One region of the Exiguobacterium sp. s80 genome, then DNA from elsewhere that is predicted to be linked to it. Evidence: riboswitches for the same ligand, from Rfam matches in the RefSeq annotation. Region 1 holds a riboswitch; the other holds the start of a gene.
What was found. A riboswitch is a leader RNA that binds a small molecule or an ion and turns the genes downstream of it on or off. The one in region 1 is predicted to bind cyclic di-GMP.
Positions count from the first base shown of each region.

Region 2: another riboswitch for cyclic di-GMP. It lies ahead of KNP94_RS13165 (glycoside hydrolase family 191 protein); the one in region 1 lies ahead of KNP94_RS13855 (hypothetical protein).

Region 1 is NZ_JACSMP010000009.1:107,443-113,930, forward strand. It holds gene groL (chaperonin GroEL) at 1-1,115, opposite strand, end outside; gene groES (co-chaperone GroES) at 1,135-1,419, opposite strand; gene KNP94_RS13845 (CPBP family intramembrane glutamic endopeptidase) at 1,640-2,332, shown strand; gene KNP94_RS13850 (DUF4305 domain-containing protein) at 2,354-2,587, shown strand; cyclic di-GMP riboswitch class I at 3,011-3,094, shown strand; gene KNP94_RS13855 (hypothetical protein) at 3,120-3,911, shown strand; gene KNP94_RS13860 (NAD(P)/FAD-dependent oxidoreductase) at 3,991-5,046, opposite strand; gene KNP94_RS13865 (ABC transporter ATP-binding protein) at 5,230-6,021, shown strand; gene KNP94_RS13870 (iron-hydroxamate ABC transporter substrate-binding protein) at 6,026-6,488, shown strand, end outside.
Region 2 is NZ_JACSMP010000008.1:104,044-110,531, forward strand. It holds gene KNP94_RS13150 (DUF2194 domain-containing protein) at 1-1,298, opposite strand, end outside; gene KNP94_RS13155 (hypothetical protein) at 1,295-2,203, opposite strand; gene KNP94_RS13160 (hypothetical protein) at 2,200-3,426, opposite strand; cyclic di-GMP riboswitch class I at 3,506-3,590, shown strand; gene KNP94_RS13165 (glycoside hydrolase family 191 protein) at 3,697-4,488, shown strand; gene KNP94_RS13170 (nucleotide sugar dehydrogenase) at 4,696-5,862, opposite strand; gene rfbB (dTDP-glucose 4,6-dehydratase) at 5,880-6,488, opposite strand, start outside.

The DNA.
Region 1 (6,488 bases):
CCCGCGAGTTTCGCGAGACGCTCTTGCAGTTTTTCACGGTCGAAGTCGCTTGATGTTTCTTCGATTTGTGCACGGATGGCGCCGACACGTGCTTCGATTGAATCACTGTGTCCGTGTCCTTCGACGATTGTCGTGTTGTCTTTTGAGACGACGACTTTCGACGCACGACCGAGTTGCATGATTTGTGTTTCTTTTAAATCAAGACCGAGCTCTTCAGTGATCAGTTCTGCGCCTGTGACGATCGAGATGTCTTCGAGCATCGCTTTACGACGGTCACCGAAGCCTGGTGCTTTGACCGCAACCGCGTTGAATGTTCCACGGAGTTTGTTGACGACGAGTGTCGCTAGTGCTTCGCCTTCGACGTCTTCCGCGATGATTAAGAGCGGTTTGTTTTGTTGGACGACTTGCTCAAGGACCGGCAAGATTTCCTGGATGTTCGAGATTTTTTTATCTGTGACTAAGATGTATGGGTTCTCAAGGACAGCTTCCATCTTGTCTGAATCCGTGATCATGTATGGTGACGCATAACCACGATCGAACTGCATTCCTTCAACGACGTCGAGTTCTGTCGTGAAGCCGCGTGACTCTTCGATCGTGATGACACCGTCCTGACCGACACGTTCCATTGCTTCTGCGATCAATTGACCGACTTCTTCGTCAGCAGCAGAAATCGCCGCAACTTGTGCGATCGCTTCTTTGCCTTCGATCGGTTTTGCGATTTCGTGGAGCTCTTCGACGGCACGACGGACCGCTTTTTCGATTCCTTTACGGATGACCATCGGGTTCGCGCCCGCTGTGACGTTTTTGAGTCCTTCACGGATCATCGCTTGTGCGAGGACTGTCGCTGTTGTCGTACCATCCCCTGCGATTTCGTTCGTTTTCGACGCGACTTCCGCGACGAGCTTCGCACCCATGTTTTCAAAGTGGTCTTCAAGTTCAATTTCTTTTGCGATCGTCACACCATCGTTCGTGATGAGTGGTGAACCGAATTTACGTTCGAGAACGACGTTGCGTCCTTTTGGTCCGATCGTCACTTTGACTGCGTCTGCTAATGCGTCGACACCGCGGAGCATCGCGCGGCGTGCTTCTTCACTGAATAAGATATCTTTTGCCATGACTGAAATCCCCCTTTTATTATTGTGCTACTGCTAAAATATCGCTTTCGCGTAAGATTAAGTATTCATTGCCATCAACTTTGACTTCTGACCCGGCGTACTGCGCGTAGATGACATGGTCGCCGACGTTCACTTCAAGTGGTACACGTACACCCTGCTCTGTCACACGGCCTGTACCGACAGCGATGACTTTACCCTCTTGTGGCTTTTCTTTCGCTGACCCAGGAAGAACGATTCCTCCGAGTGTTGTTTCTTCTTTTTTAACGACTTCGATCACGATGCGATCACCAAGTGGTTTTAACATGCGAAACATCCTCCTTGAAAATGACTGTTTTTTAGCACTCACTTTAATGGAGTGCTAACATATTTTTATCTTAAACGGTTTTCAATCGAAATTCAACCCTGAACCCTTATCCGTTTTCCCGAAATCGCCATCTTTGAACCATCACCATTCGTGCGCCCGGCCGGTTTGTTTGTTACAATCGGGACAGTACCTTTAATACAAAGGAGTTGTGTCCCGACCGATGAAAAATTCCGTCAATCTGCCGTTCAACATGGCTGATAAGTGGCAAATCCGTCACATCATTCCGATTGTGATTTATTTGATCGTCCAGCTTGTTCCAGGTACGTTCAGATACTTCATCCCTGAAAATCAAATTCCGAGTGTCGTCGGCTGGTGGCTGGCGATTGGCTTTACCGTCGCTGTCATCGTCTCGTTCTTCTGTCTTCGTCCTGACTGGCAGAAGTGGAAAGCAGAGGGCAATCAGACGGATCCGATCGACACATTAAAGTGGATCGGGATCGGAATCGTGTTGCTGTACGCCTTACTGATTAGCGTCAACCTTCTTGATGCCTGGATGTCTGGTGGACTCGAAAACGTCGCGAAATCACAAAATACGGATGACATCATGAAAGCAATCCAAGTCATCCCGATTTTACAGCTGATGGTCGTCTTACTCGGACCGATTATGGAAGAATTTTTATTCCGCCACATTATGTTCGGGAACTTGTCGACAAAACTGAACTTCGTCTTCAGCTTCGTTCTCAGTGGTGTTATCTTCGGGTTCATCCACGGAGACAACAAGTTTTTGATTTATGTCGCAATGAGTTTTGTTTTCTCACTCGTCTTCGTCAAAACGCGCCGCATCATAGCACCGATTGCGATTCACGTTTTCAATAACGGAATTGTCGTACTCGCACTCTATGCAATGACTTAACTTACGAAAGGTAGTGTTTTCATGCGCCAAGGCTCAAACTTCATGGCATTATTTTATGCCCTGTTCGGTATTCTCTTCATGTACCTCGCGTACAGCAACTCGATCGAGGCAGGAACCGTCTTTAACTTTTGGACGATTCTGTTGACACTGTTCGCAGCGATCGACTTTTACCGTCTTTACTTGATTTTCCGCTTCCGGATGGCTGCGAAGAAGATGATTGAGAAGGAACAAAACAAAAAAAATGATAAAGAATAAGTAACCTGTCCGCCTCTTGACCGATTCAGTTCGTGAAAGGGCGGATTTTTTTGTCTCTTGCTCACTGTATCCTTATCGAAAATCAGGCGAACAGTTTTTTAGACGCGCTATCGTCAGCTTGTTCCCGTTTCGAAATAATCGAAGTGACCAAAAAAAGAGTTACTTCTCGTGACTCCTACGGGAAAAAGCGCAAGACCCCTTGCGCTGTCAGAGGCAAGTAAGACCCTGCTTCTTGTTCGCTAGAATCAAGAAGCAACGGCTTACGCCTCGCCCGAGGAAAGCACGAGAAGAAAAATCTTTTCGCATGCATCTCTTTCATGAATTAACCTTCGTACAAAACATATATTTTACTGACTCATTATCAAAAACCCTTATCTATCCATAGAAACAAATCACTTATACTGAAGATACGGTTCTTCACCGGAATCGAACGGGCAAACCCACAGAAATGTGGTGACGCAAAACTATAGGGGCTACCGCTTCAAGCTATGCTTGCCAGTTACCGAAGTTCACAAAAGGAGACTACGTTCACATGAAAAAAATCAATTATGTCGTTACTGCCGGTCTTGCTTGTGCCTTGATGCTGACGCCGCTCGGCTCAATCGACGCGAAGAGTAAAACATCGAAGCATGACCGCAACAAGAACGGAATCCATGACAGCTGGGAAAAGAAGTACAAGCTTAAAGGGAAAAAACTTGCGCAGCAAGATACGGACCATGACGGCTTAAGCAACTACACCGAATATAAGCTCAAACTCAATCCACGGAAGAAAGACAGCGACCGCGATAAGATCAGCGACGCACATGAAGATACGGACCGTGATGGCTTAACTAACGACATCGAACTCGAGCTTGGGACAAAACCATATAAACGGGATTCTGATGGTGATGGAATTCTCGATGGCAAAGAACGCAACAAGGCCGGTCACCGCTATGAAGATATGCTGAAAAAAATGAAGATTGCTCTCGCGACAGAGACGATGCAAAGTCAGATTAAATACCAGTTTAAAAAGAAGAAGAGTCAGCTGCGTGTCAAAACGAATGACGCAACGGTCGATGAAACCCGTGTCCGCCAATTGATTCAGTTCATCGAGTCACATCCGAAGATGACGGAAGAGGAATTACGGGCACAACTCGTCAGCTTATTCGCTCTCTCTGGTTCTTACGAGTTGGAGATTGAACTCGAGTACTTCGATCACGAAGAAACGAAATCAGAGCACCGTCACGTTGAAGAAGACGAGCAAGACGATGATCAAGGTCAGGACGAAGATGATGATTCAGATGATGACTCGGACGACGAGCATGAAGATGAAGATGAAGATTAATCCTTAAACAAAAAAAACACCTGCTCTAAAGACGACCGACGTCCATGTGACGAGGGGCGATCTTTAAGACAGGTGTTTTTTACTTTTCGTTGACCATTTCTTGAATCAATTCACGGTTCCGTTTTTTGAAAACTTCATTGTGGGATGAGACCATCGCGACTTTGGCAGCATCCGGTTCAATGAACTGCTTCGCCCGGTTGACGGCGTTTGCCGCGTCCTGGAATGTACCCGAAATCAAGTTCACCTTGCCGTCATGCGTCAAAATATCTCCTGCTGCATACAATCCCGGTACACTTGATTCGCTCGACGCGTTACCGGCGATGTAAAAGTCGTCGACTTGTTTGATGTCGAGTTCCGAGTTCGCGAGCAACTCTGCTTCCCGTTCGTAGCCATGGTTGATGATGACTTCATCGACGTCAACGATGTTTGTCACGTCCGTCGCACAATCAATCAATTCGACGGACGCAATCCGGTGGTGATCGTCGCTTGCGATCAACTTATGAATCGTCGTGTTGAGGAGACAGACGGCTGAGCTTCGGACGAGTTGGTCGACTTGTGCCTCGTGACCTGTGAAACAGTCTTTCCGGTATGTGACGTAAACTTTTTTCGCAATCGGTTCGAGCTCGTTCGCCCAGTCGATCGCTGAGTTCCCGCCACCTGAAATCAGGACCGTCTTATCTTTAAACCGCTCAATCGATTTGACGGTATAGTTCAAGTTCGACACTTCGTACCGTTCGGCCCCTTCAATCTTCAGTTTTTGGGGATTGAGGATTCCGCCGCCGACAGCGACGATGACTGTCTTCGAATAATGAATTTCTCCCGACTCCGCTTCGAGGACGAAGTTTCCGAATACGTCTTTTGCGATTGAAATGATTTTTTCATTCAGGTGCACGGACGGATTAAACGTTAAGCCTTGTTCGACGAGTTGCTCGATCAGCTTCGCTCCGGTAATGGGCGGCTGTCCCCCGACATCCCAAATCATCTTCTCCGGATAAACATGAATCTTGCCACCAAGCTCTGCCTGGTATTCAATGATTTTCGTCTTCATCCCGCGTAATCCGCTATAGAAAGTCGAGTATAACCCGGCCGGGCCTCCACCAATTACCGTTACATCAAACAATTCCTGCTGTTCCATCTCACTCACTCCTCGCTCTCGACTACGACTGATTATCATTCTCATTCCCAATGATAACGTGAACATCTCTTGAAGACAAGAAAAAATGTTGACAGCGTTTTTATGAGACTGGTATGGTTAGAAAGACGATAGTGATAATCATTATCAATGAAAACAGCTTTAAACGAGAAGGAGCCTCTGCGTATGGTACGTCTAGCAACAGAAGAAATCAGTATCGGATACGGAGATCGTACCATCGTCAAAGACTTGACGGTTCAGATTCCGGATCGGCAAATCACGACAATCATCGGTGCGAATGGTTGCGGTAAATCGACCTTATTGAAAGCGATGACCCGAATCATCCCCCATCAGTCTGGTCGTGCCCTGCTTGACGGTCTCGATATTGCGAAGGAAAGTACAAAGCTGCTTGCCCGGAAAATGGCGATCCTGCCTCAGACACCGGAAAGTGCAAGCGGTCTAACGGTCGCAGAGCTCGTCTCATACGGTCGTTTTCCTTATCAAAAAGGATTTGGTCGTTTAACGAAACATGATTACGAGATCATTGACTGGGCGTTAGAGGCAACGGATACGACGGCATTCAAACACCGTCCGGTCGACGCCTTGTCCGGTGGTCAACGGCAACGCGTCTGGATTGCGATGGCGCTGGCGCAGGAGACGGATATCATCTTCCTCGATGAGCCGACGACTTACCTTGATCTCGCCCACCAGCTCGAAGTCCTCGAGCTGCTCGAGCATCTCAACCGGACGGAAGGCCGGACGATCGTCATGGTGTTACATGATTTAAATCAGGCCGCCCGTTTCGCCGACTACATCATCGCGATGAAAGAAGGCGAAGTCGTCAAAGCCGGAACGTGCGAGGAAGTCATTTCGCATGACGTCTTAAAAGAAGTATTCCATATCGATGCCGAAATCGGTCGTGATCCACGGACGAATAAGCCGATGTGTGTCACCTACAACTTAATCAAGGGAGATTAACCACATGAAGAAACTAGTACTCTTACCGATTTTATTACTCTTAGCGCTCGTCATCGCCGCCTGCGGCAATACAGATAAAACAGAAGATACGTCTTCCGATACGAAAAAAGAAACGATCACCTATAAATCGGAAGAAGGTGACGTCGAAGTCCCGGCTGATCCGAAACGCGTCGTCGTCCTTGCCGGTTTCGCCGGAAACGTCATGGCACTCGACGTCCCTCTCGTCGGTGTCGATTCGTGGTCAAAATCGAATCCGAAGTTTGATTTGAAAGACGTCCAGGAAGTATCAGAAGAAAACGTCGAAAAAGTCATCGAACTCGAACCCGATCTCATCATCGGCTACAATACAACGAAAAACATCGATAAATTTAAAGAAATCGCTCCAACCGTCACGTACACGTACGGCAAAGTCGACTATTTGACACAACATATCGAAATCGGTAAATTGCTCAATAAAGAACAAGAAG
Region 2 (6,488 bases), on a different contig from region 1:
TCACCCGAGTAGAGTGAGGCGACGATCAACTCGTCTTTAAAGACATCATTAAGTGCTGTCAAACCCGTCTCGTTGATGATGTTCGACGGTGGGACATAACTTTGAATCGACTCGTTCGGGAAGTAATAGTCGTGCGTCCCGATGACTTTCTTTAACGCACTCTCCATCTCGTCCTGATTCTTCCACGGGACGTAACCAAGGTTCGGATCAAGCGTCTCACCGGCAACGACGAGTGGCTGGTGATTGAAGCCGTGCAGTCCGATTTCCCCGCCCATCTTCAGCAGACCCCGCCCATAGTTGAGCATCGGGGTGCGGATTTTCTCCGACAAGTCTTCCGTCGTCTCTTCCGTCGTATTCTTATAGCTGCCGATGATGAACCCGGTATAGGTAACATCTTGTTCGTCGGCGATTCGTTTCATGTCACGCCACCAGATTTCTTTAAAGAACTCCTTGATCGTCCGGTTATAAGTCTTCTCGATTGCGGCGTTCGTATTCCCGGGGACCGGTGACGGGAAGTCATCGAGATGCGTCACTTTGATCGCCGCCTGTTGACTGACGAATGACGGGAACAATAACGATAACGTCTGGAGCATTAAACCGCGTGAGTTTTTCTCAGCGAGCGACGTCGTGTTCCAGAACAGGACTGTTCCCTTGCCGTACGCTGATGTCCAAAGAATCGGTTCACCGGACGCCGTGATTTTGACGTTCGCTTGCGGTAGCAGCTCGACGTCGGCGATACTGTGGGCGAACAAGTTTGACGAGTCCGGCAGATCGACGAAACCTGGGAAAATTTCTTCCTTGAAGATTAATCCGTTGATGCCGTCTTTGAAATCACCGAACTGTTTCACCCCGACGAGTTCCGCCCAGTCTTCGTTAATGAAGCGTGCTGCGATATAAAGCCGTCCACCGTCCTTGACGAATTGACGAATCGTTTCGTATGGCCAGTCACGCGAGTGCTCCCCCGCTAAAACAAGCACGGTCCGCTCGGACGGCTCCAATTGCTCGATTTCTTTGATTGAGATATTCGTATACGGGACTTTCGCGTACTTCAGTGCATATTTAAAGTTCGTCAAGACACTTTTTGAGAGCTCGCCTTTATCCTGATGGATATAGACTTGTAACGGTTCTCCGTCCATCTGTCCCTCCTTGCCCGACATCGTCTGAAACGTCTTTTGTTGCGTCTCCTCGGTCGGAATCAGGCGATGTCCATAATCAAGACGTAACAACTGGACGACGCCGATCGTGACGAGCAGAATCGCGAAGACGGCGACGACGTAGGTCGTGATCGATTTTTTCATAGTTCCACTCCTTCCAGCCGGTCCAAAATGTAGCGTTTGTCGTCCGGAATGTCGTCCGGTGCGACGTGTGTTTTCAGTTGTGTCACGAGCGGTGCCAGCTTCGTCCAGTCACCTCTCGTGAAGTGATATTCGATTGCCAGCAGGTAGCCGTCCGCTTGCTCCGGGTAATGCATGATCAAGCGTTCATAGTAGGCGAGTCCGTCCGCGACATCGCCTTTTGCGAGTGCGAGCTTGCCGCACGCCTTCAAGCACGTCGCGTCCGTCGTATACTGGATCCGCATGTCTTGTAAATACGATCCGAACCGATCAAAGATCCGTTTTTGCATGCTGTCGTCGAGCAGTCCACTTTCGATGAAGGCTTCGAAGGCGTCAATCAAGTGGTAATACGTCGTGACATGACCCGGATTAAGTTGTTCCTCCCGACTTTTAATCGTCGCTTCGTACCGGTCATATAACGTATTGCGGACCGTCGCGGCGTAGTGGACCGTCTCCGAGTCGGCATGGTCGAGCCCGAACTGAAGGTACTTCCCGGAATCGGCAATCGATGTCGTCGTCAAGCGGACGATCGATTGTTTCCGTTCCTTCGCGTCCATCGCCATCGCTTCGCCCATCGGCACCAAATCGATGTTGTCGGCCGCCTGTTGTTGCAGTCCTTCCAGGTTGACGACGTCGAACTCGATGTAGTCATCGTAGTCGAGCAACGTCTTGTCTGACGCGTATCGTCTTGCGATCAGCCAACTGACGAGACCGAACAGTTCACCGAGCAGCGGGACGAAATAACAGATCAGGGCGATCCATTTGACGAGACCGCGCTGTGCCGGATCCATCCGTGCCGTGATCAGTTTCGCGACGAGGAAGACGATGACGGCATGAATCAGAAAAAATAACAGGACGAAGAAAATCATCCAAGATTCCCTCCTTTTCGTGCGAACAACTCTTTAATCCGTTGCTTGAATCCTTCAGCGTTCTCTTGCGGTGTTCCCGGTAAGAGGAAGTGGAGCATTTGATTCGTCTCGTCATAGCCGATGATGTCGATTTCCCGCATCGACTGGCGTAGGATTAATTCCATTTCAATCAACGACAGCCGGACCTGTTCGACCGGCAGGACGACCGTACTGTACGGCTGATCGTACTGTTCAGCTCGGTGTTGTTGGAGTGCGACTTTTTTATTGAATGGCTCGATTTGATAAATCCGTGTCCCTTCAATCAAATCACCACGCGACGCATTCCATTCCATCGTCAACGCTTTTTCGATTCGTGTCCCGGTCCAGTCGAGAATCAACTGCATGATGTTCATCTCATAACTCGTCAGGCGGTTGAAGTCGATCGCCTGGATGACGACGACCTCTTGAATCTTCCCGTCGTAGCGGATTGGTGCGATCAGTAACGGGACGTCCGTCTCGTCCATCGTCCGGATTGAGATCGCATTCGTCTTGAACATCCGTTGATAGATGCCGGTCGACGGATCGATGAATAGTGTTTGCGGCAAGACCTCTTTCTCACCGAACCGGACGTGGAGTCGTAACGTCCGTTTTGACGCATCGACGTGATAGATGGCAAGATTCTCTGCCTTGAACGAACGTTTCAAGACATCGACGAGGCGATCGCGGACGATGTCGGCCGCCGTTTGGTCGAGCTCGAGTCCGACTTGGTAGATTTTCGTTAATGTATGATCCGAGTCGAGGACCTTCTTTTGCATCGTCGACTGCGACAGCCGGAGCTTTTCGACCGTCTCGAGCAAGTGGTTGTTTTCTTCGACGACTTCTTCGTGGCGGAGCCGTAACGACAAGTACCGTTCCTGGAACGAGGTACTGAAAATCCCGCAGACCATTGCGACGAGGAAGTGGAAGATGATCCAGCTCAGTTCCGTCCGGTCGTATAAAAATAGGAGAATGTCCGATCCTTCGACCGACAGGAAAAACAGGTGGTACAGCATCGTCATCGTGAAACTGACGAACGCCCCGAGCAGCCCGTAGCGGAGGGCGAACAATAAAATATAAAAGATTAACGGATCAATTGCCCAATTCGAGACCGAAAGGCTAAACATATAGTCAAAGAAACCGATAAGTAAAATACTAGCTAGCATTTCTATCCATTTGACTGTATTTCTATGCTGTGTGTAAATCATGGCACACTCTCCTTAAAATAGTTATTTACATTTTTGTTAGCAGTGGTAAGATTTAGTCAAACAGGCAATTACAACTAAATATCGAGAAGGGCAAACTTACTGAAAAGTAAGGGCGCAAAGACATGGGTCGTCGATCTTCGGATACCGATCGCCAGTCTGCAATGCCGCAGCCGCTCTCTGATAAAAATCAGGAGGCTACTAACCATGGGTATTATCTCACTCAAACGCGTGACGTCTTTTTTGTGCATTCTTTTTTTAGGAGTGTTACTAATGACACCAATCACGGGCAAAGCTCAATCAACGAATCCACTCGATTCCGTCAGCTCGTATAAGGTCTACTACGATGCACCGACGAAATCAAAAATCAAGAAGATGCAAAAGTACGATGTCATGATCATCGAACCGGTCTTTTACTCAGCGAAACAAATCGCAGAAATTCAAAAGTACGGCACGAAAGTCTATGGCTACATCAACACGATGGAAGCCGACAACTGGAACACGGAATTGATGGCAAAGTTAAGCAATTCTGATTTCTTTAAACGAGGTGGACAACGTGTCCACTACGCGGAATGGGATTCGTACTTAATGGACATCAACTCGAAGCATTACCAAGCGGTCCTCATGCAAGAAGTCGAAAAGCAAGTCGTCAATAAAGGACTCGACGGTGTCTTCCTGGATACAGTCGGCGACATCGACAACGAACATGCCGACCAACCAAAGATTCTTGAGCAGCAGCAAGTCGCGATGACGAACTTCTTAAAGAGCGTCAAGACGAAACATGCGGACCTCTCATTGATTCAAAACTGGGGCTTCGGGACATTAAAATACCATACGTACCCGTACATCGACGGCATCATGTGGGAAAGCTTCAACTACTCGACGGTCGCAAAAGACCAATGGTCAAAAGACCGGATGACAGATCTTCAGGAGTTGAACGAAGAAGAAGACATCAAGACATTGACGATTTCTTCTAAGCAAGGTGCGAAAAGTGCGCAGTACGCGAAAAAGAATGGGTTCATTCACTTAAAATCAAACAAGACGCTGAATTACAATAAATTCTAATCCACTTGAATATAATCTCATAACCGATTAATCAATTCCAATTCTGAGTGCTCCTGCATGACACAATTATACAGGATGCACAAAACAAAACCGGTCACTTTTCAGAGGCAGGTCAACGAATTGAAACATCGAACGCAAAAAGAGGTCCAGGCGATAGTTATCGCTTGGACCTCTTTTCATGCTTATAAATCTTTACTTTTGTTCTATTTAGTCGCGACTATACAAATCACGTGTATAGACTTTATCTTCAACATCACTCAATTCCGGATGCATCCGGTTCGAAAGAATCACATCCGACTCTTGTTTAAACGCTTCAAGATCGCGGATGACGCGTGAATTGTAGAATGTATCTTCCGTCAAGACGGGTTCGAAGACCGTTACTTCAATCCCCTTCGCCTTGATGCGTTTCATGATCCCTTGAATCGATGAGGCGCGGAAGTTATCGGAATCCGTTTTCATAGTTAGACGATAGACACCGACGACTTTCGGATTTTGTTTGATGATTGTATCGGCAATATAGTCTTTCCGTGTCCGGTTCGCTTCGACGATCGCCCCGATGATGTTGTTCGGTACTTCATCATAGTTCGCGAGTAACTGCTTCGTATCTTTCGGTAAGCAGTAACCGCCATATCCGAATGATGGGTTGTTGTAGTGATTGCCGATCCGACTATCGAGCCCGACACCTTCAATGATTTGTTTTGTATCAAGGTTACGTACTTCCGCATATGTATCGAGTTCATTAAAGAAAGCGACACGCATCGCTAAATACGTATTGGAGAACAACTTGATTGCTTCCGCTTCTGTTGAATCCGTCAAAAGAATCGGCACATTCTTTTTAATGGCTCCTTGAAGTAAGAGATCAGCAAACCGTTGCGCCCGTTCCGATTGTTCACCGACGACAATACGTGATGGGTAAAGATTGTCATGCAGTGCCTGCCCTTCACGTAAGAACTCAGGTGAGAATACGATGTTCGGTGTATCGAATTTCTCTTTTAGCTCTTGTGTGTAGCCAACCGGTACCGTCGATTTAATGACCATCGTCGCATCCGGATTGATGGCAAGGACTGTTGCAATGACACTCTCAACGGTCCGAGTGTTAAAGTAGTTCCGTGTTGGATCGTAATCCGTCGGAGTCGCAATAATGACAAATTCAGCATCTTTGTACGCTTCAAAATTATCAGTTGTCGCATGCAGATTTAATTCTTTATTTTGTAAGAAGTTTTCGATTTCCCCGTCAACGATTGGCGATTTGCGGTCATTGACAAGCTCGACACGTTCTTTAATGATATCAATCGATGTGACTTCATTATGCTGTGCGAGTAAAACGGCCATTGAAAGACCGACATATCCTGTTCCTGCTACTGTGATTTTCATTCTTATTCATTCCTATTCTATCTTGATTTTTCAGTTTTTTGACAATCAATTTCATATTCTCTATATTCTCCAGTTGATATGTCATTCAACCACTTTTTGTTACCAAGATACCATTCAATCGTTTGTTTAAGCCCCTCCTCAAATTTAAATTTAGGTTCCCACCCTAAGTTTTGAAGCTTTGTAGGATCAATTGCATATCGCTTATCATGACCTAAACGGTCTTTTACAAATTCAATTAGAGAATCTGGTTTATCAAGAGTGTTTAAGATTGTTTTTACTACTTCTAGATTGGTTTTCTCATTGTTTCCACCCACATTATAAACCTCGCCGACTACTCCTTCATGCAAAACTAAATCAATTGCCGTGCAATGATCATTTACATGTAACCAATCTCTGATATTGTTTCCGTCACCATACACAGGGATTTTCTGATTTTTTAGTGCTCTATCAATGGTTAGTGGTATTAGTTTCTCGGGAAAATGATATGGACCATAGTTATTTGAACATCTTGTAATGTTTATGGGAAGCCCATACGTTTCGTAATATGCCTGCACTAAAAAATCGCTCGAAGCTTTACTAGCGCTATAGGGACTTTTAGGATTAAGGGGTGTTGTTTCTGTAAAGAA